3 regions of the Mesorhizobium sp. M0778 genome follow, and region 2 is predicted to be linked to each of the others. Evidence: predicted binding sites of a transcription regulator. Region 2 holds the regulator's gene; each other region holds the start of a gene.

Region 1 (4,737 bases), on a different contig from region 2:
GACGGCATTGATTGAGCCGTTGAGCGACTGCAGAACATTGGAGCCGAGCACCGGCAGGGCGAACAGCAGCAATGTACGCGGGATAGGTCCACTGGTGAGGTCGCTGGTCCGCCGGCGTGCGGGCATCTTGTCGTCCATGGCAGGCAACTCGGCGAAGGCTTATCTTGAGTCCGGTCCGCAATGATTGCCGATTTAACGAGACAGGTCGACGCAGCGTTGCGAATTCCGCCTGGCGTGCCTTGATCCAATCATGTTCTCAAAGCTTCCGGAATCGTATATTGATCCTGCACGCGTGGGGCCGCATCTTTCCTGGATCTCATGGGCAAGCCGGGGGTTCATGTCCGATATTCCGCTGTTTTTTGAGCGCCTGAACCGGCGTGCGTTTCTTGGTGCATCCGCTTTGGGCGCGGCCTCCGTGGCTCTTTCGGCGTGCACCACGACGGACGTAGCGGCGCCGCCAGTGACCGCGGCGCCAAGCGATCCGGCTTTCGGCGATGCCGCAAGTATGTATGCGGCGCGCGTCGACGAGGGCTATCAACTGCCGGCAATCCCGGTAGCCAAGGTCGATCCGAAATTCGTGCGCCAAATCGTGTCCGATCCGACCGGAGAAAAACCCGGCACGATCGTCGTCGATACCTCCGAGCACTTCCTCTATCTGGTGCGCGACGGCGGCAAGGCAATTCGCTATGGCGTCAGCCTCGGCAAGGCCGGTTTCGGATGGACCGGCAGCGCCGTGGTTCAGGCGAGGAAGAAGTGGCCGGTCTGGACGCCGCCGCCGGAGATGATCCAGCGCCGGCCGGAACTGGCGAAATACAAGGACGGCATGCCGCCCGGCCCGCACAGCCCGCTGGGCGCACGCGCGCTATATCTCTTCCGCGACGGCAAGGACACGATGTACCGGCTGCACGGCACGCCGGAGTGGGATTCCATCGGGAAGAACGCTTCCTCCGGCTGTGTGCGCTTCATGAATCAGGACATTATCGACCTCTACAGCCGCGTCGACGGCGTCGCGCCGGTCTTCGTGCGCCCGAACCTGTCGGCCGCCGGGAAGATCGCCGCCGTGTCGGACAGGACGGCCGAGCCGATCGATGCGGGCGTGCCAAAGGACGCGGAGATGTTGAGGTAAGTGCCTTCGACGGATCATCAGTCTTAGGTTTTGCAAACCCACTAGAACACAATCCTTGTGCCGGCGAGCCGCAACTGAAGGGCCCGACCGTTCGATCGTGCCAGGCAGGCGGACGCGTTCGGCGCATCCGCCTGCCTGGGGGTGTCGCTACTTCCCGGCGAGGCCTGGAAGCGTGACCTGATAGACCAGGAACATCGTGTCGACATCGGCGCCATCTTCGGCCTTGTAGGCCGCGCCGACCTGGAAGCCGTCCTGGGTGAGAAAGTCATTGTCGTTGGCGACGAACAGGAAATAGTCGTCGGGCCGTGTTGGATCGAGGACGCTCACCACCGACATCGCCTCCCACTTCTCCGAAAGGTTGTTGCGGTCATTGGGCGCGCCATTGTGCAGCCCGAAGCGGCCGAGCTCGGTCTTGTCGTTGATGTCGATGAACGGCGTCAGCTTGGCCGGCGTCACCGAGGGATCGAGCTCACCTTTGGGCGCAACCGGCTTGTCCTTGTCGAACTCGGTGCCGGCGATGTCGGTTGCCGCCGACACATCGACGACGCTGATCTCGCGATAGAGCGAGGTGTCGCCCTTCACCCCCTGGCCGTTGCCGCTGTCGCGCGCCAGCATCAGGAAGGTCTTGTCCGACAGAGCCACGATTTCGCTCTGCGCGGCAATCTTGGTCTTGCCCTTGGCATCGGTGAACACCGGCAGCGGCACAACATATTCATGCGCAAGCTTGAGTTGGGCCGGATCCGAGGCATCGTAGACCAGCGCGCGCGTGTTCTGGCGCGTCGAAGCGGAATCGCCGCCATCCTGTCTGGGGGCCGATTGCAGCACAGCGATCAGGAACTTCCCGTCCGGCGTCAGTGCCATGCCTTCGAGGCCCTGGTTGTTCTGACGGCCGGTTTCGGGATCCGTCGGATCTGGGTCTGCCGGGCCCGGTCCCGGATTGTTGGACGCGAAGTTCGGCGTTCCATGACGCATCGGGACAAGCGCCGCCGGCGACTGCGTTGCCGACATCAGACGCCCATCGGCGGAGAAGTGGTAGATGTTCGGACCATATTCGTCCGAGATGAACATGGTGCCGTCGGGCAGCCGCACGATCGCCTCGTTATCGAGCGCGAGCTTGCCGTTGGCTTCGGGCAGGATCGGCATGTCGTCGGTCGCGGCGCGCACGCCGTTGAGCGGATCGAGGCCGGTTGCGTCGGCGCCCTTGTCGTCGGTCAAAAGCATGGTGTCGGCAAGGGTTGCCTTGAGGCCCGACTGTTCCTGGCCGGCGGCTGGTGCCGCACCCGGTGCGATCGGGGCGAATTCGATGGCAATCGTGTTGATGCGCGGACGGTAATCGGTGGTGCCGACGACATTGTAGCCACGATCCGGCAGCAGCCACAGCGAGCCCTTATAGCCATCGGCGCCATGCGTCCAGCCGGCAGCGTCGATCGCCATGCCCGAGCCGGAGCCAAACGTCTCGCCGAACTTGTCCCTTTGGCTGGCCGGGATGCGACCGACACCGACCAGGCCCTTGTTGACGAAGCTGACGCCGCCGACGGTCGCTGCGTTTTCAGCCAAGGCCGGAGTCAAGGCGGTGAACATCGCCAGCGCGACTGCGAGGGACGCGTTTCGGTGCAGGTTTTTCATGGAAATCCTCTTTGTGACAAAACAGCCGGGATCTGAAAAAGCGCCGCGTCGCATCGAGAATGCCGCGAAAGCCTTCGGAGAAGCGATCTAGGACGCGAACATGATACTTGCGTGACAGTGCTGCGCTTGCCTGGGCCTCATGTGGTCGCAACTAGCCCGGGCATGGCGAATCCGTCGCCACCGAGAGCAATTAACAACTTTACAAATAATCATTCTTATGTGAAGTTATGACAATGAAAGGTCACCGATGACAGTCTGTCGTTTCGCTACCCGCCTCAATTCCTTTGCCTCGCGGCCACAGGCCGAGTGGCCTGATCTTGTTGGTAAACCGTCCATGCTGCAAATGGCGGCGCGTGCGGCGAAGGTTGCGGAATTGACCGATCTCGACCTCAACTTCCCCGACCATGTCGATGAAAAACCTGCGGAAATGGCACGCAAACTCGGCGATCTCGGGCTTTCCATCAATGGCTTCGCCATGCGCTACTACTCTAATCCGGCCTTCAAGCTCGGCGCCTTCACCAATCCGGATCCTTCCGTTCGCCGCGAGGCCATCGACCTGACCAAGGCCGGCATCGACGCCGCGCGCGAGGCCGGCGCCAGCCTGATGACATTGTGGCTCGGGCAGGATGGCTTCGACTACGCCTTCCAGGCTGACTACGCAACACTCTGGCAACACGAAATCGATGGCATTCGTGAAGTAGCGGCGCATGATCCGGGCTGCCAGATTAGCCTTGAATACAAACCCAACGAGCCGCGCTCCTACAGCCTGATGCCCGATGCGGCGACGACATTGCTGGCGATCCGCGAGATCGGCCTGCCCAATCTCGGCGTGACGCTCGATTTCGCTCACGTGCTCTATGCCGACGAGCAGCCGGCTTTCGCTGCCGCCCTCATAGCACGGCACAGCAAGCTGCTCGGCGTGCACCTCAACGACGGCTACGCCAAGCGCGACGACGGCCTGATGGTCGGTGCCGTGCACACGCTGCAGACGATCGAGCTGCTCAGGCAGATCCGCCGCGACGGCTATGCCGGGGCCATCTACTTCGACACGTTCCCCGACATGACCGGGCTCGATCCCGTCCACGAATGCGAAGTCAACATCGCCACCGTCAAGCGCATGCTGCGCGTCGTCGAGCGGCTGGAAAAGGACAACCGCCTGTCAGCCGCCGTCGATCGTCAGGACGCGGTCGCGTCGCAGGCCATCATCCAGGAAGCCATGCTCGGGCCGGACAGCTGAGGCCGGCGCCATCACCGTTTTTCAACAAGGGAGGAAAGACCATGAAATTTCTGCTCGTCACCGCTACCGCTGCCCTGATGACGCTGTCCATCGGCTCGGTGTTTTCCGCGGATCTCGCGCCGCTCAATTCCGACACCGAGAAGGATCGCATCGACTGGTCGCAGCTCGAGGCCAAGTTCGGGGCTTTCCCCAAGCTGCCCGAGGGCACCAAGGCGGGTGCGGTCTCCAAGACGCTGACCAACGAATACTGGCGCTCGCTGGGTGAGGGCTACAAGTCGTTCGGCGACCGCATCGGCGTGCCCGTCGTCTACCAGGCGGCGCAGAGCGAGGGCGACCAGCTCGGCCAGCTCACCATCGCCGAAGGCCTGGTCACGCAAGGCTACAACGTGCTGCTCGTTTCACCGCAGACCGACTCCAATTTGCAGCCGATCATGGAACAGGCCAGGGCCGCCAACGTGCCGGTGGTCAACGTCAATGACGCGGTCATCCCGCAGGCCGAGTACTATGTCGGCAATGTCCAGCGCGACAATGGTGTGCGTGTCGCCAAATGGTTCATCAAGAACCGGCCGGATGGCGGCAAGGTTGCCATCGTCGAAGGCCAGGCCGGCGTCTACGCCGCCGTCCAGCGCACCGACGGCTTCAAGAGCACGATCACTGAAGGCGGCAAGTTCGAGGTCGTCGCCAGCGTGCCGGGCAACTGGGATCGCCAGACCTCCTACGACGCGGCCACCAATATCCTGCAGCAGCA
Region 2 (4,737 bases):
CGGACATCGCCTTTGCCGACATGCTGGAAGATGAATTCGGCATCCCGGCCACGGTGGAGAACGACTGCAATATGATGGCGGTGGCTTTGCGCTGGCGCGATCCGGATCGCTATCGCGACGACTTCATCGCCATCCTGCTTTCGCACGGCATCGGCATGGGGCTGGTGTTGAAGGGCGAGCTGTTCACCGGCACGCATTCCTCGGGCGGCGAGTTTGGCCACATGATCCATCGTCCGGGCGGCGCGCTCTGCCGTTGCGGGCGGCGCGGCTGCATCGAGGCCTATGCCGGCAATTACGCCATCTGGCGCAACGCCACGCAGATGAGCGAAGACAGCCAACCGGTCGCCGACGTCAGCGACGCCGACATGCGCGCGCTGGCGGTTCGGGCGCGCGAGAAGGACGGGCCGGAACGCGAAGCCTACCGCAAGGCCGGCGAAGCGCTGGGTTTCGGTCTCGGCTCGCTGTTCGCGCTGATCGATCCGGCACCGGTCGCAATGGTCGGCGCCAGTGCCGCCGCCTTTGATCTGATCGAGCCGGCCTTGCGGAAGGCCATCGCCCAGACCGCCGGCGGCCAGCATACGGGCTCGATCTCCTTCGATACCGAGCCGAACGAATTGCCGCTGATCCGCGAAGGCTGTGCAATGCGGGCGTTAAGCTTCGTCGACCAGCAGATTTTCGCGCCGGGCGCGCAAATGAGGCCCGGCGTCAGAAAGAACGTAGCCTGACTGGGCGGGTCAATCTTCCCTGATCGCGTAGCCGGCACCGCGGATGGTGCGGATGACATCAGGCATGCGGCCGTTGTTGACGGCTTTGCGCAGCCGCCCGACATGCACGTCGACGGTGCGTTCGTCGATATAGATCGTCTCGCCCCAGACATTATCGAGTAACTGGCTGCGCGAGAAGACGCGGCCCGGATGCCGCATCATGAATTCGAGCAACCGGAATTCGGTCGGCCCGAGCCGGATCTCGGTCTTCTTGCGATACACCCTGTGCGATTCGCGATCGAGCACGATGTCGCCGACCTTCAGCACGCTGGACAGCACTTCCGGCTTGGCGCGGCGCAGCAGCGCCTTGACCCTGGCCATGAATTCCGGTGTCGAAAACGGTTTGACCAGATAGTCGTCGGCGCCGGTCGAAAGACCGCGTACCCGGTCGCTCTCCTCGCCGCGCGCGGTCAGCATGATGATCGGCAGCCGTTCGGTTTCGGGGCGCACCCGCAACCGGCGGCAGAGCTCGATGCCGGAAACCGCTGGTATCATCCAGTCGAGCACCAGAAGATCGGGCACATTCTCCTGCAAACGGATCTCGGCTTCGTCGCCGCGTGTCACCACCTCGACCTGGTAGCCTTCGGATTCGAGATTGTAGCGGAGCAGCACACCCAACGGCTCCTCGTCCTCCACCACCATTATGCGTGGTGCGATCATCGGCTGGGCACCCCCATCATGTCGCCGGTGCGGACATTGTCGTTTCGTCTTGCTTCGGACGATTGACCGGCAATTGCTCGCCGGTCAGCACATAATACGCATTTTCGGCGATGTTGGTGACATGGTCGCCGATCCGCTCCAGATTCTTGGCGCAGAACAGCAGATGCGTGCAAGCGGTGATGTTGCGCGGGTCTTCCATCATGTAGGTCAACAGTTCGCGGAACACCGACGTATATTTGACGTCGATGCGCTCGTCGGCGGCGCGTAGCTTGGCCAACGCGGCCGCATCGCCTGCAGCATACTCCTCGATGACGCCCTGCACCTGGATGAGCACCAGCTGCGCCATCGCATCGATGGAATGCGATAGGTCGCGCGGTGTGACGCTAAGGCCGACCGCACTCACACGCTTGGCGATATTCTTGGCAAGGTCGCCGATGCGTTCGAGATCGCCGGCCATGCGGATCGCCCCGACGACATGGCGCAGATCGTGGGCCATCGGCTGGCGCTTGGCGATCAGGGTGATGGCGCGGTCGTCCAGTTCGCGTTGACGCGCATCCATGATGGCATCGTCGGAAACGACGCGTTGCGCCAGCACGTTGTCAGAATTCAACAGGGCCTTGGTCGCCCCGCCGACCATCGAACCGGCGAGGTCGGCCATGTCGCGGATCAGCTTGCTGATCTGCTCGAGATCCTCGTCGAAAGAAGCGACTGTGTGTTCGCCCATGGTCCTGTCCTCATATGCGTGATCGGAACGGCTCAGCCGAAGCGGCCGGTGATGTAATCCTGCGTGCGCTTCTCGCGGGGCGACGTGAAGATCTTCTCGGTCCGGTCGAACTCTACCAGTTCACCCAGATACATGAAGGCGGTCTGGCGCGATACGCGCGCCGCCTGCTGCATGTTGTGGGTGACGATGACGATCGTGTAGTCGGCTTGCAATTCGTCGATCAGTTCCTCGATCTTGGCGGTCGACAGCGGGTCGAGTGCCGAAGCCGGCTCGTCGAGCAGAATGACTTCCGGCTTCACCGCCACGGTGCGGGCAATACAAAGCCGCTGCTGCTGGCCGCCTGACAGGCTCAAGCCGCTGGCGTTGAGCTTGTCCTTGACCTCGCCCCACAGCGCGGCCCGCTTCAACGCTTGTTCGACGCGGCCGTCCATTTCGGACTTGCCCAGATTCTCATAAAGCCTGACGCCGAAGGCGATGTTCTCGTAGATCGACATCGGGAACGGCGTCGGCTTCTGGAACACCATGCCGATCTTGGTCCTCAGGAGATTGAGGTCCTGCGAGCGGTCGAGAATGTTCTTGCCGTCGAGCAGCACCTGGCCCTCGGCTGTCTGCTTCGGGTAGAGTTCGTAGATGCGGTTGAACACACGCAGCAGCGTCGATTTCCCGCAGCCCGAAGGGCCGATGAAGGCAGTGACGCTGCGCTCGGGCAGCGACAAGGTGATGTCCTTCAACGCCTTGCTCTGGCCGTAGTAGAAGTTGAGGTTCTTGACCTCGATCTTCGTCTTCTCGGCGACCGTTTCGGTCATCGTCATGTCCGGGGACAACATCTGTGTCATCTGTCCTCTCTGCGTCCGGTAAGGCTGCGGGCGAGGATGCTCAAGCCCAGAACCGTCAGGGTGATTATGAGTGCGCCGGTCCACGCCAGTTGCTGCCATTCCTCATAAGGGCTGAGAGCGAACTGGAAGATGGTCACCGGCAGGCTGGCCATCGGCGCGTTGATATTGCTGCTCCAGAACTGGTTGTTGAGCGCGGTGAAGAGCAGCGGCGCCGTCTCGCCGGAAATGCGTGCTATCGCCAGCAATATGCCGGTGACGATGCCGGACAATGCGGCGCGGTAGGCGACCGAGCGGATCACCACCCAGCGCGGCGCGCCGATCGCGGCGCCGGCTTCACGCAACGCGTTCGGCACCAGGTTGAGCATGTCTTCAGTGGTGCGCACGACCACCGGAATGACCAGGATGGCAAGCGCAACGGCGCCGGCTATGGCCGAGAAATGTCCCATTGGCCGCACCATCAGTTCATAGACGAACAAGCCGATGATGATCGACGGCGCCGACAACAGGATGTCGTTGATGAAGCGCACGACGGTGGTGATGCGCGAGAAACGCCCATATTCGGCCATGTAGGTTCCCGCCAGCACGCCGATCGGCGTGCCGACGACAACGGCGATGATCGTCATCAGCAGGCTGCCCGCGATTGCATTGAGCAGGCCGCCGGCCTCGCCTGGCGGTGGCGTCATCTCGGTGAAGACCGCGAACGAAAGCCCGGCTGTGCCCTTATAGACCAGTGCACCGAGAATGAGCGCCAGCCAGGCAAGCCCGATGCCGGCGGCGACGACGCAAAGCGCCATCATCACCGAATTTCTGGCTTTGCGGCGGCTGTGGAGCGATGAGGATGTCGACATCGGTCAGACTCCCGTACGGGCGTCGATCCGCATCAGCATATAGCGGGCGGCGGCAAGGATCAGGAAAGTGATGACGAACAGGATCAGGCCGAGCGAAACCAGAGAGGAGGTGTAGAGATCGCCGTCGGCCTCGGTGAACTCATTGGCGATGGTCGCCGAGATCGTCGTGCCCGGCGCGAACAGAGAGGCGCTGATGCGGTGGGCGTTGCCAATGACGAAGGTCACCGCCATGGTTTCGCCGAGCGCGCGGCCGAGGCCAAGCATGACGCCGCCCATGATACCGATGCGGGTATAGGGAATGACCACGCGCCGGGTCACTTCCCAGGTCGTGCAACCGATGCCGTAGGCCGATTCCTTCAGCACCGCCGGCACCGTATCGAAGACGTCCTTGGTGATCGAGGTGATGAAGGGCAGCACCATGATGGCGAGGATCAGCGCCGAGGTCAGAAGGCCGATGCCGTAAGGAGGGCCGGCGAAAAGGCTGGATAGTCCCGGCACGCCGTGGAAGATGTTGATGATGAAGGGCTGTATCGTCGTCTGCAGGAACGGCGCGAACACGAACAGGCCCCAGATGCCGTAGATGATCGAGGGAATGCCGGCCAACAGCTCGACCGCTATGCCGATCGGGCGCCTGAGCGGGCGCGGGCAGAGTTCGGTGAGAAACACGGCAATGCCGATGCCGATCGGAACCGCGATCAGGATGGCGATGGCCGCCGTGACCAGCGTGCCGTAGATCGGCGCCAGCGCGCCAAATTTTTCCGTTACCGGATTCCAGCTTTCAGTCGTCAGGAAAGAGAACCCGAAGGACGACAGGGCCTGCCATGAGCCGGCAAACAGCGAGATTGCGACACCACCGAGGATGACCAGCACAAGAATTGCGGAAGCGCGGGTGAGTCCGCGGAATA
Region 3 (4,737 bases), on a different contig from region 2:
CGGCACGGCAAAGGGCAGTTCCGGCACGTCCAGTTCCAGTTCGACCTCGCCGATACGAACCTCGCCGACGAAAGGATGGTTGCGCGCATAGCCGCGCTGGGTGGAATAGCCGAGCGCCAGCAGAAACCCCTCGTCACCGCGCGACAGCGCCTGCAGGCGGATATCACGCGCCATCGGGAATTCGAGCGGCTCGCGGGTGATGTCGCCGGGGACATGATCCCCGGGCATGTCGCCGTCGGGCTCGATCAGGCCTTCGCGAGCGAGGATGGCCGAGACGCGCGGCATCGCCTCCGCTTCGCCTGCACGCTGCTCCGGTTCGGCGACTTCGCCGCCGGCGGCAAGCTCGGGATCGAGCAGCCGGTGGGTGTAGTCGAAAGTCGGGCCGAGCAACTGCCCGCCGGGCAGGTCCTTGTAGGTCGCCGACACGCGCCGTTCGACCAGCATCGAGCCGGTTTCGATCGCCCTGGTATAGCCGAAGCGCGGCAGCGTCGTGCGATAGGCGCGAACCAGGAAGATCGCCTCGATCATGTCGCCGCGCGCCTGGACGATGGCGAGTGCCGCCAATTCCCTGTCGTAGAGCGAACCTTCGCTCATCACCCGGTCGACGCCGAGCGCCAGCTGCTCGACGATCTGGTCGAGCCGAAGTGCGGGCACCGAGCGATCGCCGCGCCGGCGGTCGGCGAGCAATTTGTGGGCGTTGCGGATGGCTGCTTCACCGCCTTTTACCGCGACATACATCCTACGCCTCCATCGTCTTAATGCGCGTCGTGCGCGGCAGGCAGGCAATTGCGTCGGACGTGGCGAGGATGATGTCGACACCCCGCGGAAAGCGCTGATTGTTCTGCTTCCATTGCTCGACGAAATGACGCGGCATTTGCGCCGGCGCGATCGTCGCCGTCTTCTCGATGCCCGGGCCTTCGAGCAGCAGCGGAGCGCCGGAGACGAGATCGCCGACCTCAAGGATCAGCGTCGTCGAACGATCGGGATAATCCTGGGTGCCTTGCGAAAACCCGTCGAGCGCCATCATCTCGGCCGGCGTGGCAATCAGCGCGAAATGCGCGTCGGCCGGGGTGTTGGCCAGCGGCGCGCCGGTATGGAAGCCAAGCCAGGATTTCACCGCCGCCGACCCCTGCAAAGCCGGGTCGAGCCAGAGCGGCGTGTCGTTGTCGCACAGCGCCAGAGCAATGGCGCCGGCGATGGCCGACAGCGGCGCCGGGGGGTGGGCGAGGGCCGGCAGCGGCTGCACGCTGCCCGGCCGCGCCATCGCGTCCATGACGGCGCGGAATACGGTCTGCGCGTTGAATACCGGATCGGCGAAGCCGCCCTCAATGGATTGAGTGGCGATGTCCATCAGTCTTCCCCGCGTACCATGGTGAAGAAATCGACCTTGGTCGCCGCCGTCTCTGCGCGGCGCTGGTCACGCGCCTTGGCCAGTGCGGCTTGCAAGGGCGCGACGATCCTGGTCTCGACCTCGTTGCGGTGGGCCGGATCCTGCCAGAGCGCGTCGGCGATTGCCGCCAGCCTTGCCTTCTGCTTGTCGCGACCAAGCGCGTAGCAGTGGCCGACATGGCCGGACGCAAGCCGCACCGTGGCGCGGGTGACCGTCGCCTCGCCGACATTGAACGGCGCGCCGCCACCGCCAATGCGGCCGCGCACGGTCACCAGGCCGGCTTCGGGGCCACGTAGAAGTTCTGCTTCGCAAGGCAGGCCGGCTTCGTCCCAGAGGCGGACAATGTCGTCGCCGGCCGATTGCGCCAGCGTCGCCATTACGGCCTTGCGCTCGGCCTGCTCTCGCGCTTCCTGTCCTCGCATGGCCGGTGCTCCTCGTTCGCGTGCATTTGTCTATTGATATAGACAACTATACAAATTATATCTATTATCTAGCGCGTGTCTATGACGTGTACGTGACACGGGCCAAAAGGTCGGCGCAAAGATTGGGGCGGGAAATGATCGGGCAAGCCAACAGCATCGAGCGGCGCAGCGGTGTCGCGCTATGGCGGCAGATCGCCGACCAGATCCTGCACTCGATCACCGTCGGCGATTTTCCCGAGAATGCCGCGCTGCCGCCGGAGGTGGCACTTGCCGAACGCTATGGCGTCAACCGCCATACGGTGCGCAGCGCTATCGCAGCGCTGGTGCAGGAGGGTGTGCTCAAGGCGGAGCAAGGGCGTGGCACCTTCGTGCTGTCGCGAAAGCGGCTGTCCTATCCGATCGGCGCCCGCACCCGCTTTTCCGAGGGATTGCAAGGACAGGCGTCAGAGCGGCATATCACCTTGCTCGCGTCGTCGGTGGAGCCGGCCAACCGTCGTGTCGCAGAGGGCTTAGGCCTTGCGAAGGGGGCTGATGTGATACGCCTGGAAACGCGCGGCGAAGCCGATGGAATGCCGGTGTCCCGCGCTGCCGGCTGGTTCGATGCCAGGCGCTTTGCCGGCATCGATGCCGCTATGGCAGAAACCGGTTCGATCACGGCATCGCTGGCACGTTTCGGCATCGACGACTATCTCCGGCAATCGACCGTGCTGTCGGCGCGCCATGCCGATGCCGCCGACCTTGCCGACCTCGACCTGCAGCCCGGCGCCATCGTGCTGGTGACGGTCGCCGTCAACGTCACGCCCGACGGTCAGCCGATCCAGTTTTCGGAGTCGCGCTTCCCGGCCGAGCGGATCGAACTCAAACTGTCGGCGCTTTGAGACGCGGCTATCGTTGTGTCATCCGACCTGGATGACCGCCTTGATCAGCCCGGATTTCTCATGTGCCCAGCGGGCGAGGTCGCGCGGCGTCTCGCCAAGCATGGTGCGGTGGGTGACTAGCTTTGCCAGCGGCACCGCACCGTTGCGGATTGAAGCGGCGACATGGTCGAAATCGGCGCGCAGAGCGTTGCGGCTGCCGATCAGCATCATCTCGCGCTTGTGGAATTCGGGATCGGAAAAGGCGATGTCGTCCTTGACGACGCTGACCAGCACCAGCGTGCCGCCATGCGCGACATGGGCGAAGGCCGACTGCACCGACTGGGTGTTGCCGGTGGCGTCGAAGACCGCGTCAAAACCATCGCCGTCGGTCGCCTGCCGCACCAGATCAGCGGCGGCGCCCTGCGAGCCGTTGAGGGTCGCGAAGCCGAGTTCGCTTTCGGCGAAACCCAGCCTCTCGGCACTCATGTCGAGCAGCGTCACGTCGAGCCCGGCGATGCGGGCGAACAGCGCCGTGCCGAGCCCGATCGGGCCGGCGCCGATGACCAGGGTACGCGCGCCCGATTGAGCCAGCGAGCGCCGCACCGCATGCGCCCCGATCGCCAGGAATTCGACGGCGGCCGCATCGGCCAGCGACAGGCCGTTTGCCGGATAAAGATTTTGCGCCGGCACCAGGATCTGCTCGCACATGGCGCCGTCGCGATGGACGCCGAGCACCTCGATCCTGACGCAGCAATTCGGCTTGCCTTGCCGGCAGGCGATGCATTTGCCGCAGGCGAGATAGGGATTGACGATCACCGCTTCGCCTATTGCCAGATCGACGCCTTGGCCGGTCTCCAGCACGGTCCCCGAGACTTCATGGCCCATGATGCGGGGATAGGCGAGGAACGGGTGCTTGCCTTCAAAAATGTGATAATCGGTGCCGCAGATGCCGACATGACTGACCGCGACCAGCGCCCAGCCCGAGGGCGGCGCGCCAGGCGCCGGGCGATCTTCGAGCACAAGTTCGCCGGGCGAGCGGCAGACGACGGCTTTCATGCTTCAATCCAGTCGGTTCATGGCACCGCCGGCTCTGCTGTTGCGAGGCCGGCGGCTGTTAGGGGCGATCTATTTGCCGCGGCGGCGCAGCCCGTCGAAATAGACGATGACGATGATCAGCACGCCGGTGATGATGCGCTGCCAGAAGGCGTTGACGTTGAGCAGATTGGCGCCGTTGTTGATGGTGGCAAGGATGAAGGCGCCGAGCAGCGGCCCGTGCACGGAGCCGACAGCGCCGAACAGCGACGTGCCGCCGATCACCGAAGAAGCGATCGCCTGCAATTCCCAGCCCTCGGCCTGCGTCGGATTGCCGATGCCGATGCGCGACGCGAGCAGCACGCCGACGAAGGCCGCACACAGCCCCGACAATGTATAGGCCATGTAGATTGTGCGCTGGACGTTGACGCCCGACAGACGCGATGCCTCGGCGTTGGAGCCGACCGAGAACAGGTAGCGGCCCCAGCGGCTGTGGTGCAGGAAGATGTAGGCCGGAATGCCGACCAGGATCACCATCCAGAACAGATTGGGGACGCCGACGAAGGAACTGCGCGAGAACGTCTGGAAGGCGTCGTTGTTGATCGAGATCGAGTTGCCGTTGGTCATCAACAGGCCGATGCCACGCAGCGAGGTCAGCGTCGCCAGGGTGATGATGAAGGGTGGCAAGCCCATCTTGACGATGCCGAAGCCATGGAACATGCCAATGGCGACGCCGACCAGCAAGGTAATCAGGATGGCTAGGAAAACCGGTGTGCCGGCGTTGATCAGCATCGCGACGATGACGGTGGCGAAGCCGACAACGGCGCCGACGGAAAGGTCGATGCCGCCGGTGATGATGACGAAGGTCTGGCCGACCGCCAGGATGGCGATCATCGACCCTTGCCGCAACAGGTTCGAGATGTTGTTGGCCGAGGCGAAGCTCGGCGTCGCCACCGACAAGATGATCCACAAAAGAACCAGCAGTGCCAGCAGTGTCAGCCCGAACAGGGCGTTGTAGTTGCGTTTCGGCCTTTCG

What was found. The regulator PhoB, encoded in region 2, activates phosphate uptake and scavenging genes when phosphate is short. The targets are predictions, from matches to a motif close to TGTCATNNANCTGTCAT.
Region 1: a site for PhoB is predicted at 2,853-2,869, ahead of NKI22_RS13725 (esterase-like activity of phytase family protein). Genes of this name have one in related genera too.
Region 3: a site for PhoB is predicted at 1,894-1,910, ahead of phnF (phosphonate metabolism transcriptional regulator PhnF). Genes of this name have one in related genera too.

The regions. Positions count from the first base shown of each region.
Region 1 is NZ_JAMYPA010000008.1:98,299-103,035, forward strand. Features, by position in the region: gene NKI22_RS13715 (MATE family efflux transporter) at 1-138, opposite strand, end outside; gene NKI22_RS13720 (L,D-transpeptidase) at 338-1,126, shown strand; gene NKI22_RS13725 (esterase-like activity of phytase family protein) at 1,274-2,752, opposite strand; gene NKI22_RS13730 (TIM barrel protein) at 3,000-3,989, shown strand; gene NKI22_RS13735 (sugar ABC transporter substrate-binding protein) at 4,031-4,737, shown strand, end outside.
Region 2 is NZ_JAMYPA010000001.1:531,636-536,372, reverse strand. Features, by position in the region: gene NKI22_RS02755 (ROK family protein) at 1-725, shown strand, start outside; gene phoB (phosphate regulon transcriptional regulator PhoB) at 735-1,424, opposite strand; gene phoU (phosphate signaling complex protein PhoU) at 1,441-2,148, opposite strand; gene pstB (phosphate ABC transporter ATP-binding protein PstB) at 2,181-2,984, opposite strand; gene pstA (phosphate ABC transporter permease PstA) at 2,981-3,832, opposite strand; gene pstC (phosphate ABC transporter permease subunit PstC) at 3,836-4,737, opposite strand, start outside.
Region 3 is NZ_JAMYPA010000018.1:112,151-116,887, reverse strand. Features, by position in the region: gene NKI22_RS23150 (carbon-phosphorus lyase complex subunit) at 1-738, opposite strand, end outside; gene phnH (phosphonate C-P lyase system protein PhnH) at 740-1,351, opposite strand; gene phnG (phosphonate C-P lyase system protein PhnG) at 1,351-1,812, opposite strand; gene phnF (phosphonate metabolism transcriptional regulator PhnF) at 1,947-2,690, shown strand; gene NKI22_RS23130 (zinc-binding alcohol dehydrogenase family protein) at 2,709-3,725, opposite strand; gene NKI22_RS23125 (ABC transporter permease) at 3,795-4,737, opposite strand, start outside.